DNA from 3 places in the Lactiplantibacillus sp. B652 genome. Region 1 is predicted to be linked to each of the others. Evidence: predicted binding sites of a transcription regulator. Region 1 holds the regulator's gene; each other region holds the start of a gene.

Region 1 (3,200 bases):
AGGGCCACTTCTAACACTTCGCGACTATCAATATCCAAGTGATTGGTCGGTTCGTCCAAAATCAAAAAGTTATCGTTTTGCATCGCGAGTTTCGTCAGCAATAGCCGCGCCCGTTCACCACCAGATAGGGCGTGAACCGGTTTGTCGACATCGGCACCCGTGAAGAGGAAACTTCCCAAAATCGTCCGAATATCCTTTTCAGGCGTGGTGGGATGTTCGTCCCAGAGTTCACTTAAGACGGTCTTTTTGTCATTTAAGTTGCGTTGCTCTTGGTCATAGTAGCCCGTGACAACGCCGGTACCGAAGACGGCCTGGCCTTTGATGAACGGAATCTGGCCGAGGATACTCTTGAGAAAAGTCGACTTACCGATTCCGTTTGGACCCACGATGGCAATGGCTTCGTGCTTCTTAACGTTTAAGTTATCCGGTTCCGACAGAATATGCCCGTCGTAACCGACTGCGGCATCCTTGACGGTCAAAACGATGTTGCCGCTTTGCTTCGCAGCGTGAAAACCGAAGTGGGCCGTTTTTTCATCACTATCAGGACGGTCGATCCGGTCCATCTTGGCCAACTGTTTCCGCCGCGCTTGAGCTCGTTTGGTCGTCGATGCCCGCACGATATTCCGGTTGACAAAGTCTTCAAGCTTGCTAATCTCGGCTTGTTGCTTTTCGTAATGTTTCCACTGAGCTTGAATCCGAGCGGCCTTTTCTTGCACAAACTGGTCGTAGTTCCCGGTATAGTGTACCATTTCGTGATGTGACAGGTCGTACACTTCATTGACGACGCGGTCTAGGAAGTAGCGGTCATGGCTGACAATCAGTAGGGCACCAGCATAGGATTGTAAGTAACTTTCCAGCCACGTCAACGTTTCAACGTCCAAGTGGTTGGTCGGTTCGTCCAGAATCAGTAAATCGCGCTTTTCTAGTAGTAGCTTTGCTAAGGCCAGTTGAGTTTTTTGTCCACCGGAAAGTTCGGTGACCGACTTGTCATAAACATCGGCATCGAACTGAAAACCGTGTAGGACACCACGGATTTCGGCCTGGTAGCCATAGCCATTTTTCTGTTGAAATTCTGTCTGAACTTGGTCGTAAGTTTTTAAGGTTTGTTGGTAGGCCTGGTCATCGTTCATGATGGCGGGGTCGCTGAGCTGATTTTCAAGCGCATGCATCCGCTTTTCAATGGCGTGTAGTTCAGCAAACACGCTGCTCATTTCTTCCCAGATCGTATTTTGACTATCCAATCCTTGGTCTTGAGCTAAGTAACCGATCGTTAGACCCTTGCGCATCGATATTTGGCCTTCGTCAGGCACGGTCTCGCCGGCAATCATTTTAAGTAAGGTTGATTTACCAGCACCGTTGCGGCCGACTAAGGCAACGCGGGCGTGTTCTTGGATGTCCATTTGTACGTTATCGAACAAGACATCGGCGCCAAAACGCCGCATAACTTGCTGTACTTGTAGTAAAATCACGCTTTATTAAGCTCCTTTCACATTTGATTCGTGAGATAATTGTAGCATATTGTTACGGTTCGACCCAATTATTCGGAATAATAAGTAATTATTATTTCACAAAGTCACAGGTTATGCTAGAATAGTGTCAGCAAATTCACAAACTTTTGATTGGGAGGAAACGTCCGAATGGCAGAGACAAAGATTCCACGGGCAACGGCAAAACGATTACCAATTTATTATCGCTATTTGAATATTTTACTAGACGCAGATAAGAAACGGGTATCGTCAACTGAATTGTCCGAGGCGGTTAAAGTAGATTCAGCAACGATTCGGCGTGATTTTTCGTATTTTGGGGCCCTCGGTAAACGCGGGTATGGATACGATGTTGAAACGCTGCTGGCATTTTTCAAAAAAATTCTAAATCAGGACACGCTAACCAACGTCGCGCTGATTGGGGTCGGTAATTTAGGCCACGCCCTGTTGAATTTTAATTTCCATAAAAATAGTAATGTCCGGATCTCAGCGGCTTTTGATGTTAATGAAGCCATTGCAAATACGGTCCAGAGTGGGGTTCCCGTCTATCCAATGACGGAACTCAAAAAGCAATTGATCGAACAACAGATTGAAATTGCCATCTTAACGGTGCCAACAACGGTTGTTCAAAAGATTACCGATGAGTTAGTTGATGCGAATGTTAAAGGCATCATGAACTTTACCCCATTGCGGATCTCAGTTCCAGAAACAGTGCGGGTTCAAAACGTTGATTTAACCAATGAATTACAGACCTTAATTTACTTTATTGAACATTATGGTCAACAATTGGGTGACAACGGTCAAGATGAACCAGACGAAGATGAAGATTAGTCTGCGCATGCATCTCAAGATTATGATACCAAAAAGCTTCTCTGAAATAAATTTTCGGAGAAGCTTTTTTGAACGTCTAAATTAATGCCACGAACGAATAAGCGACGCAATCTAATGAAGTGCAGTCAAGAGCGTCGGTACTACGACCGCAGCGTTCATCAAAATATGAGACGTCATCGAAGTCTGAATTCGGCCGGTATGTTGATAGAGCCAGCAGAACAGCAATCCAACGAAGGCGTAGAGAATTAGATGACCATCTGCGTGGGCGAGGCTGAAGAGAAAGCTCGAAATCAAGGCGGCCCCGATTTTGCCGGTCACCGCACTCAAGTTGCCAAAGATGACCTTGCGGAAGACGATTTCTTCCATAATTGGGGCACCCACGATAATGGCTAAGAAAAATACCGGGTATTGTTGCCCAACGGTGAGTAGGGTCGACGTATTGTTGGAAGCCGTCGATTGCCCCAACATCGCAGTTATTTTAAGAATCAGGACTTGGCCGACAATGACTAGGACGAGCCCAATCAGGCCCCATAGGATGGCGACCAGCCAGTTACTGCGCTGCTGCTCAACGGCGTTTTTGGCTGTCATTCGGCGTGCTAGCCACAGCAATAACAGTGCGCCGACCAAGTAGTCGACCGTTTGAATCAAGAAGACTTGGGACCCCAGTTGATGAAAGGCGGCCACTAAGACGCTTGGTAGCGCATAAACAATAAAATAAATAATCAGAATTAAGATTGATTGGCGGCGATTAACCATCAGCTCACGTCCTTTTTGAAAGTTTGTTTGATTTTTTCATTAACACACGCATTGTGTTCGTTAATTTATCATGAATCATGATTAAATCATGGTGTTTTCTGAGTTCAAGCCCGCCAGCTGAGACCCGCT
Region 2 (3,200 bases), on a different contig from region 1:
GCACCAAATTCCGCCATCATCAGCGCGAACGGAATGAAGAACAGCACGGCAGCGACCAGGTAAAATAGAATAGAACTATAGCCCATTAAATAATACGCAACCGTACTATTGGCAAAACCAAAAACGGTGGTGAAGATCATCATTACTAATGCAATTAGCGTAATCTTCTCATTATCTTTTGTTGCCATTATTGCACTTCCCCTTTTATACTGTTGTAAAGCTTAGCTCATTTTAAGATTACCGTAAGCATGCAATAAAGCGCTTTAGTTTCTCTAACAATCGGATGATTTTTCCATGTGATAATCGGTCTAATTATTAAGTTGTTCCGTTGAGAAATAATTATTGACGCTAACTATTTCATTGAGTAAATATTCATTTAATAACTAAGTAACTTGGTTTTAACATAACTGCAACATAATTAGGGTATTCTACAGTCATCAGGTTAATTGAGTGACGAAATCAAGGGTAAAAACGGGGTATACATACATGATGAAGAATTTTAGGTTGAAATCAATTTTATGGCTGGTACTGATTGGCTGCGCTTTCGGGATGATGGTCAACGTTGCTAGCAGCTGGATTCCACAAACGACAATTACAGCGCAAGCCTCAAAAAAGCTGACGCAGGCGCAAAAGATCAAGAAAATCAACGCCAAGCTTTCCAAGGCTAACCGGGCCGCGAAGAACTGGATCGCCTATCGCGAATCTGGCTACAGTTATACCGCGCGCAATGGTAAATGTTATGGCCGTTACCAACTATTGCGGTCATACTTACATGGTAACTTATCCCCTGTTAATCAGGAAAAGCGGGCCAACACCTACGTTAAAAGCCGCTACGGCACCTGGGTCAAAGCCAAGAAATTCTGGCAACATCACCACTGGTACTAAACTCAAAAATTGAATCATTCAGACTAAAAACCGCGCGTTTGGCAATGAGATTGTGAATCATTGTTGAACGGGTGGTTTTTGATATTCTAAGATATTGAAGTGATAGATTGCCAGTTTAATCATATTCTGCCAACTGAATCTTAAATATTGCACCTGATACCGCCTACTCAATCACTAGATATTGTGAAAAATATCATTATTTTCGTCAAACCTATTGCAAACTGTAATTATTGCGACTATAATTTGGGCTGTAAATTAGTAATGATAATAATTACAATAAAAGAAGGTAATTGATATGACTGAACGTAATTTTGATTTCCTAATGCCTAGCGTGAACTTTTTTGGCCCCGGTGTGATTAGCAAGATTGGCGACCGTGCCAAGACCCTGGGGATGCACAAACCCGTCATCGTCACGGATAAATTTTTAGAGAGTCTCCCAAACGGTGCCGTTGCCCAAGTCCGGGCCTCACTCGACGCTGCTGGGATCGACTATGTTATTTACAATCAAGTCGAACCTAATCCCAAAATTCATAACATTCAAGCCGTCAAAGCACTCTACGAAAGCAACCATGCCGACTCACTGATTACGATTGGCGGCGGTTCTGCGCATGATACTGGTAAGGGCGCGGGAATTATTATGACTAACGGTGACGACATCACCAAGTTAGCCGGGATCGAAACGCTCAAAAACGCTCTGCCACCACTGATTGCGGTCAACACGACTGCCGGAACCGGGTCAGAACTCACCCGCCACTGCGTTATCACCAATGAAGCCACCCATTACAAGTTCGTGGTCGCATCATGGCGGAACATGCCGCTGGTTTCGTTCAACGACCCAACGCTGATGCTGGACGTTCCTAAGGGATTAACCGCCGCTACCGGGATGGACGCTTTCGTTCAGGCGATTGAACCCTTTGTTTCCGTCGACCATAACCCGATCACGGACTCGCAGTGCATTCAAGCCATCAAGTTGATTGAATCTTCCTTACGAGAAGCGGTTGCCAACGGTCATAATCTCGAGGCCCGGACCCACATGGTCGAAGCCGAAATGCTCGCTGGAATGGCCTTCAACAACGCCAACTTAGGCTACGTGCACGCGATGGCCCATCAACTCGGTGGTCAATACGATGCGCCACACGGGGTCTGCTGCGCCCTATTATTACCTTACGTTGAAGAATATAACCTGATTGCTTGCCCAGAACGCTTTGCCGAACTGGCCAAAATCATGGGCGAAAATACCGATGGCTTGTCGACCCGCGATGCCGCTGAATTAGCCATTAAAGCGATGAAACAACTCAGTGAAGATGTCGGGATTCCGCACTCAATCAAGGAAATTGGCGCCAAAATCGAGAACTTCGAGCACATGGCCAGCAACGCCCTCAAAGACGGCAACGCCTTCTCAAACCCACGTAAAGGCACCAAGGAAGACATCATCAAGATTTTCCAAGCAGCTTATGACGCGAAGTAAAACCGTGCCTACTGACTGCCCCAGCGTACAAGATTGCTAAAGCTAGCCGCTAGCACTTAAATGGTAGCGGTTTCTGAAACGGCTTGGTTCATCGACTCATCTCTAATGGCCTCGCTCATTAAATGATTACCGATGACTTTACATGTTGAATCATCGTGCAACTACTCATCAAAGCCGGCAACAATACCATCGCGGCATCAAGTTCTAATCATGGGTATCACGCCGTTTAACAGCTGTCAACGGCAATACAGTCAATAAAAAACAACACCGCAGTCAGCGCGATTTGCGCTAGAGTTGCGGTGTTGTTTTTGTGCTTATTTCAATCTGTTAAAGGCATCAGCCTGAAGCTTATTTACCAGGCACGTAGTCTTCATCGATAATCAAGACTGGTTTGATGGTCTTACCACTACCAGAATCGGCATTGGCTTGATTGATATCTTCAAACTTGTAGAACTTTTCAGTCTTTTCAAATGGAAACATACCATGTTGATAGAAGTCGATCAACCGTGGAATATCAACGCCAGGAATCGAATCACCCATGTTGACCCCGATGACTTTCTTATCGTCAACGCAAAGGTCGTTCCATGAACTGATGGTAATGTTCTTAGACGTTACGGCGATCAAAGCAGCGGTCCCACCTTGTGCTAAGGCATGGATTGCGGATACCATTACTGGTTCAACACCGGTGGTATCAACAGCGAAGTCAACCCCATAGCCGTGCGTCAACTTCTTGATGGCTTCGACTGGGTCTTCTTCTTTACTGTTGATGGCGTGCGTTGCGCCTAATTCCTTGGCTAATTCCAACCGTGAATCCACAATATCAACGGCGATCACTTCAGTACAGCCT
Region 3 (3,200 bases), on a different contig from region 1:
AGGCTGGCATTTGAAGGCCGAATTCCTTGACCAAATCATCATCAGTCGTGTGAATCCCAGCAGTATGGCCTAAACCACCATAATGAAGTAATTCATCGGCCCGTTTGAACGCAGCTTCATGTGAATCAGCCTTGTAAACGGTCAAAACTGGTGATAATTTTTCGCCAGATAATGGATACTTGACCCCGACACCGTTGATTTCAGCAATCAAGACGCGGCAATCCTTGGCAACATCCTTTAATCCAGCCATCTGGGCGATTTCGTAAGCAGTCTTCCCAGCAACTGGTCCCCGAACGGTGTGCCGGTTAGGATCGATAACGGCATCACTTAAAGCTTGAACGTCTTTTGGTTTTACATAGTAGCAACCGAGACGAATAAATTCTGCTTTGACTTCCGCATAAATTTCTTTATCAATAATGGCGCTGTTTTCAGAGGCACAGATCATCCCGTTATCAAACGTCTTGGATAACACAATGTCGTTAACGGCTTGCTTAATGTCAGCCGTCTTTTCAACGTAGGTCGGGCCGTTACCAGGGCCAACACCTAAGGCTGGTTTACCTGATGAGTAGGCCGCGGTAACCATGCTTGGACCACCAGTGGCTAAGATCGTTGCCACGTCGGTATGGTGCATCAACGCATCCGTCGCTTCAATACTTGGATGTTCGATGTATAAAACGGCATCGGCAGGACCACCGGCAGCTTTGATGGCTTCACGCATCACATCAGCGGCCGCGGAACTACACTTCTGAGCTTGTGGATGGAAACCAAAGACGATCGTGTTACGACCCTTCAAGGAGATCAAAGTCTTGAAGACTGTCGTTGAAGTTGGGTTCGTAACGGGGGTGACCCCGGCCACGATCCCGACTGGTTCAGCGATTTCCATTAGTTGTTCTTCATCGTCTTCTTTGATGACGCCAACGGTCTTGTCGTGGCGCATGCTGTTCCAAATATATTCACTGGCGTAGATGTTCTTGATGGCTTTATCTTCAACCACCCCACGGCCAGTTTCTTCAACGGCCAACTTGGCGAGTTTCATATGATTATCAAGTGCAGCAACTGCAACTTTTTCACATAGATCATCAATTTGTTCTTGTGTATACGATTTCAAAACGGCCAATGCTTTCTTTGAACGTTGAACTAACTGGTCTACTTCGTCGGTAACCTTGGCGGTTTGGTTCTTTTCTGTCTTAATCATGAAGTGCTTCCTCCATTTCAATTCCTTTGTGAATTAATTTACAAACTCCATTATAGCTATCCTTGCTCATAATGCAACAATAAATTATAAAATAATTGGTTTTTAGTATATAAATAATAGTGAAATCGCCTTTTTAGCGGTGTTTATCGCCAATAAAGTTTTTTCGATCGCTAAGTTCATTAATGAACAAGGTGAGCTAAAAAAGAATCGCGGTCACCGACGACTAACCTGTCGGACCACGATTCTTTTTAGTAATAACTGAGTAATCATGACATCAGTCGATGTCACCTGTTGGACCGCTTTATCGGACCACAATAACGGAGATTGGGGCTTTTCGTGCTAACCGGGGCCCAATTGCACCCGAAATCTTAGAGTGAGCAAATTCCGTATCCGCACCGGTAACCAATAAGTCAGGTTTGAAATCCGGAATCACTTGGTCCAAGATCACATCATCCACGTCGCCACCTTCGTAAACCAGTGGTTCGACCCGTTTGACGCCACGTTGTTCAGCAAGCTGAACATATTCAGCGACGACTTCTTCAACGTGTTTGCGCTTGGCTTGGATCTTCGACGGGGTCAGTGAATCAAAAATATTAATATCTTCGCTTTCCAGCACCGAGCAAATTCCCAGCGGTGCGTCGTAATCGCGGGCCAATGTCGTTGCGTAACGGAAGGCCCGTTCAGATGAAGTATTGTCGTCCTCATCAACGGTAAGCAGAATGCGTCGATAAACGAGTGGTTCTTGCATTTTTGAGTTTTCCATAGTAATCTCCTCGTCTCATTGAGTTGAATTGATATTGACCACTGTCATTATACCAGTTTCACACCCCTAACGGACGATTTCTCACCAGAGGCGCTCTCGCCGGCAGCTTAAATCATCGCCGCGGTTCAACACACGCCTGCTACTCCCTGGTTGCCCGCGACATCTGCTTGAAAACATCGACTGCCAAACCAAACGGTACTCGAACGTCAATGTACCAATCACACTAGTCGCCTGATGCCACCGTCACGCCAGTATGCGCCTATTCCGATTTCTTCGGCAACGCCTGCAGCGTCTGCTTAAGCCAGTCAACGTAGTACGTCTCACGGCCAATCGCGTGTTGTAAGATCAAATAATGACCATAGTGTTGCTTCGCAGTCGCTGGTTTTGGAAACACGCTCTCGAGTCGCTGCTGCAAGTGGGTCAGCTTGGCTGTGTGCAAGGTCAGTTGTTCGGTAAGCATCTCGCGCAAACGCGGATCTTGATTCGTTTGAATGAAATAGAGTTTTAAAATAAATTCGTCCTTAGTGGCCGTCAAATCCGGCGTGCCGATACTGATCCACTCATGGAGTAAATCGCGACCAGTTGTCGTCACGTGGTAGAGCTTCTTTTCCAACTTTTCGCCACTGACGGTGATTTCATGGGTCACGTAGCCCTGCTCTTCTAAGCGTTTTAATTGCGGATAAATTTGACTATGTTGGGCTTGCCAGAATTCCCCGATCTCATCATCAAAGGCCTTCGTCAGGTCGTAACCCGTTAACGGTTGTTGATTTAACAACCCTAGAATAATAAATTGCAACTTATTTTTTTGCGCCATTGGATATTCCTCCTTGACGATTCTTTGATAACAGTATACACTAACCTTGTTGATTAAAACATGTAATAATTTACACGTTTTAAATGACATATATTTTTAAAAGAAGGTAATTTAAATGACGAAAGAATTTAAAACGCTAGATGACTTCCTCGGCACCCACTTTATTTACACTTACGACAACGGTTGGGAATATGAATGGTACGCGAAAAACGACCACACCGTTGACTACCGGATTCACGGTGGCATGGTCGCCGGTCGGTGGGTCAAGGATCAAGAAGCGAACATCGTCATGTTGACACCCGGCATTTACAAAGTTGCCTGGACAGAACCAACTGGTACCGATGTCGCCCTTGACTTCTTGCCTAACGAAAACAAATTAAACGGGACGATTTTCTTCCCTAAGTGGGTCCAAGACCATCCTGAAATCA

What was found. The regulator Rex, encoded in region 1, represses fermentation and respiration genes when NADH is low (regulators of the CRP and FNR family bind a similar motif). The targets are predictions, from matches to a motif close to TTGTGAANTANTTCACAA.
Region 2: a site for Rex is predicted at 1,067-1,084, ahead of MZO40_RS08865 (iron-containing alcohol dehydrogenase). Genes of this name have one in related genera too.
Region 3: a site for Rex is predicted at 1,222-1,239, ahead of adhE (bifunctional acetaldehyde-CoA/alcohol dehydrogenase). Genes of this name have one in related genera too.

The regions. Positions count from the first base shown of each region.
Region 1 covers NZ_JAMSKY010000010.1:56,320-59,519, forward strand. The annotation lists gene MZO40_RS12365 (ABC-F family ATP-binding cassette domain-containing protein) at 1-1,469, opposite strand, end outside; gene MZO40_RS12370 (redox-sensing transcriptional repressor Rex) at 1,638-2,315, shown strand; gene MZO40_RS12375 (CPBP family intramembrane glutamic endopeptidase) at 2,427-3,071, opposite strand.
Region 2 covers NZ_JAMSKY010000006.1:75,877-79,076, reverse strand. The annotation lists gene yjeM (glutamate/gamma-aminobutyrate family transporter YjeM) at 1-188, opposite strand, end outside; gene MZO40_RS08870 (hypothetical protein) at 490-885, shown strand; gene MZO40_RS08865 (iron-containing alcohol dehydrogenase) at 1,181-2,353, shown strand; gene MZO40_RS08860 (NAD(P)-dependent alcohol dehydrogenase) at 2,702-3,200, opposite strand, start outside.
Region 3 covers NZ_JAMSKY010000001.1:583,392-586,591, reverse strand. The annotation lists gene adhE (bifunctional acetaldehyde-CoA/alcohol dehydrogenase) at 1-1,195, opposite strand, end outside; gene MZO40_RS02510 (universal stress protein) at 1,497-1,958, opposite strand; gene MZO40_RS02505 (PadR family transcriptional regulator) at 2,218-2,772, opposite strand; gene MZO40_RS02500 (phenolic acid decarboxylase) at 2,888-3,200, shown strand, end outside.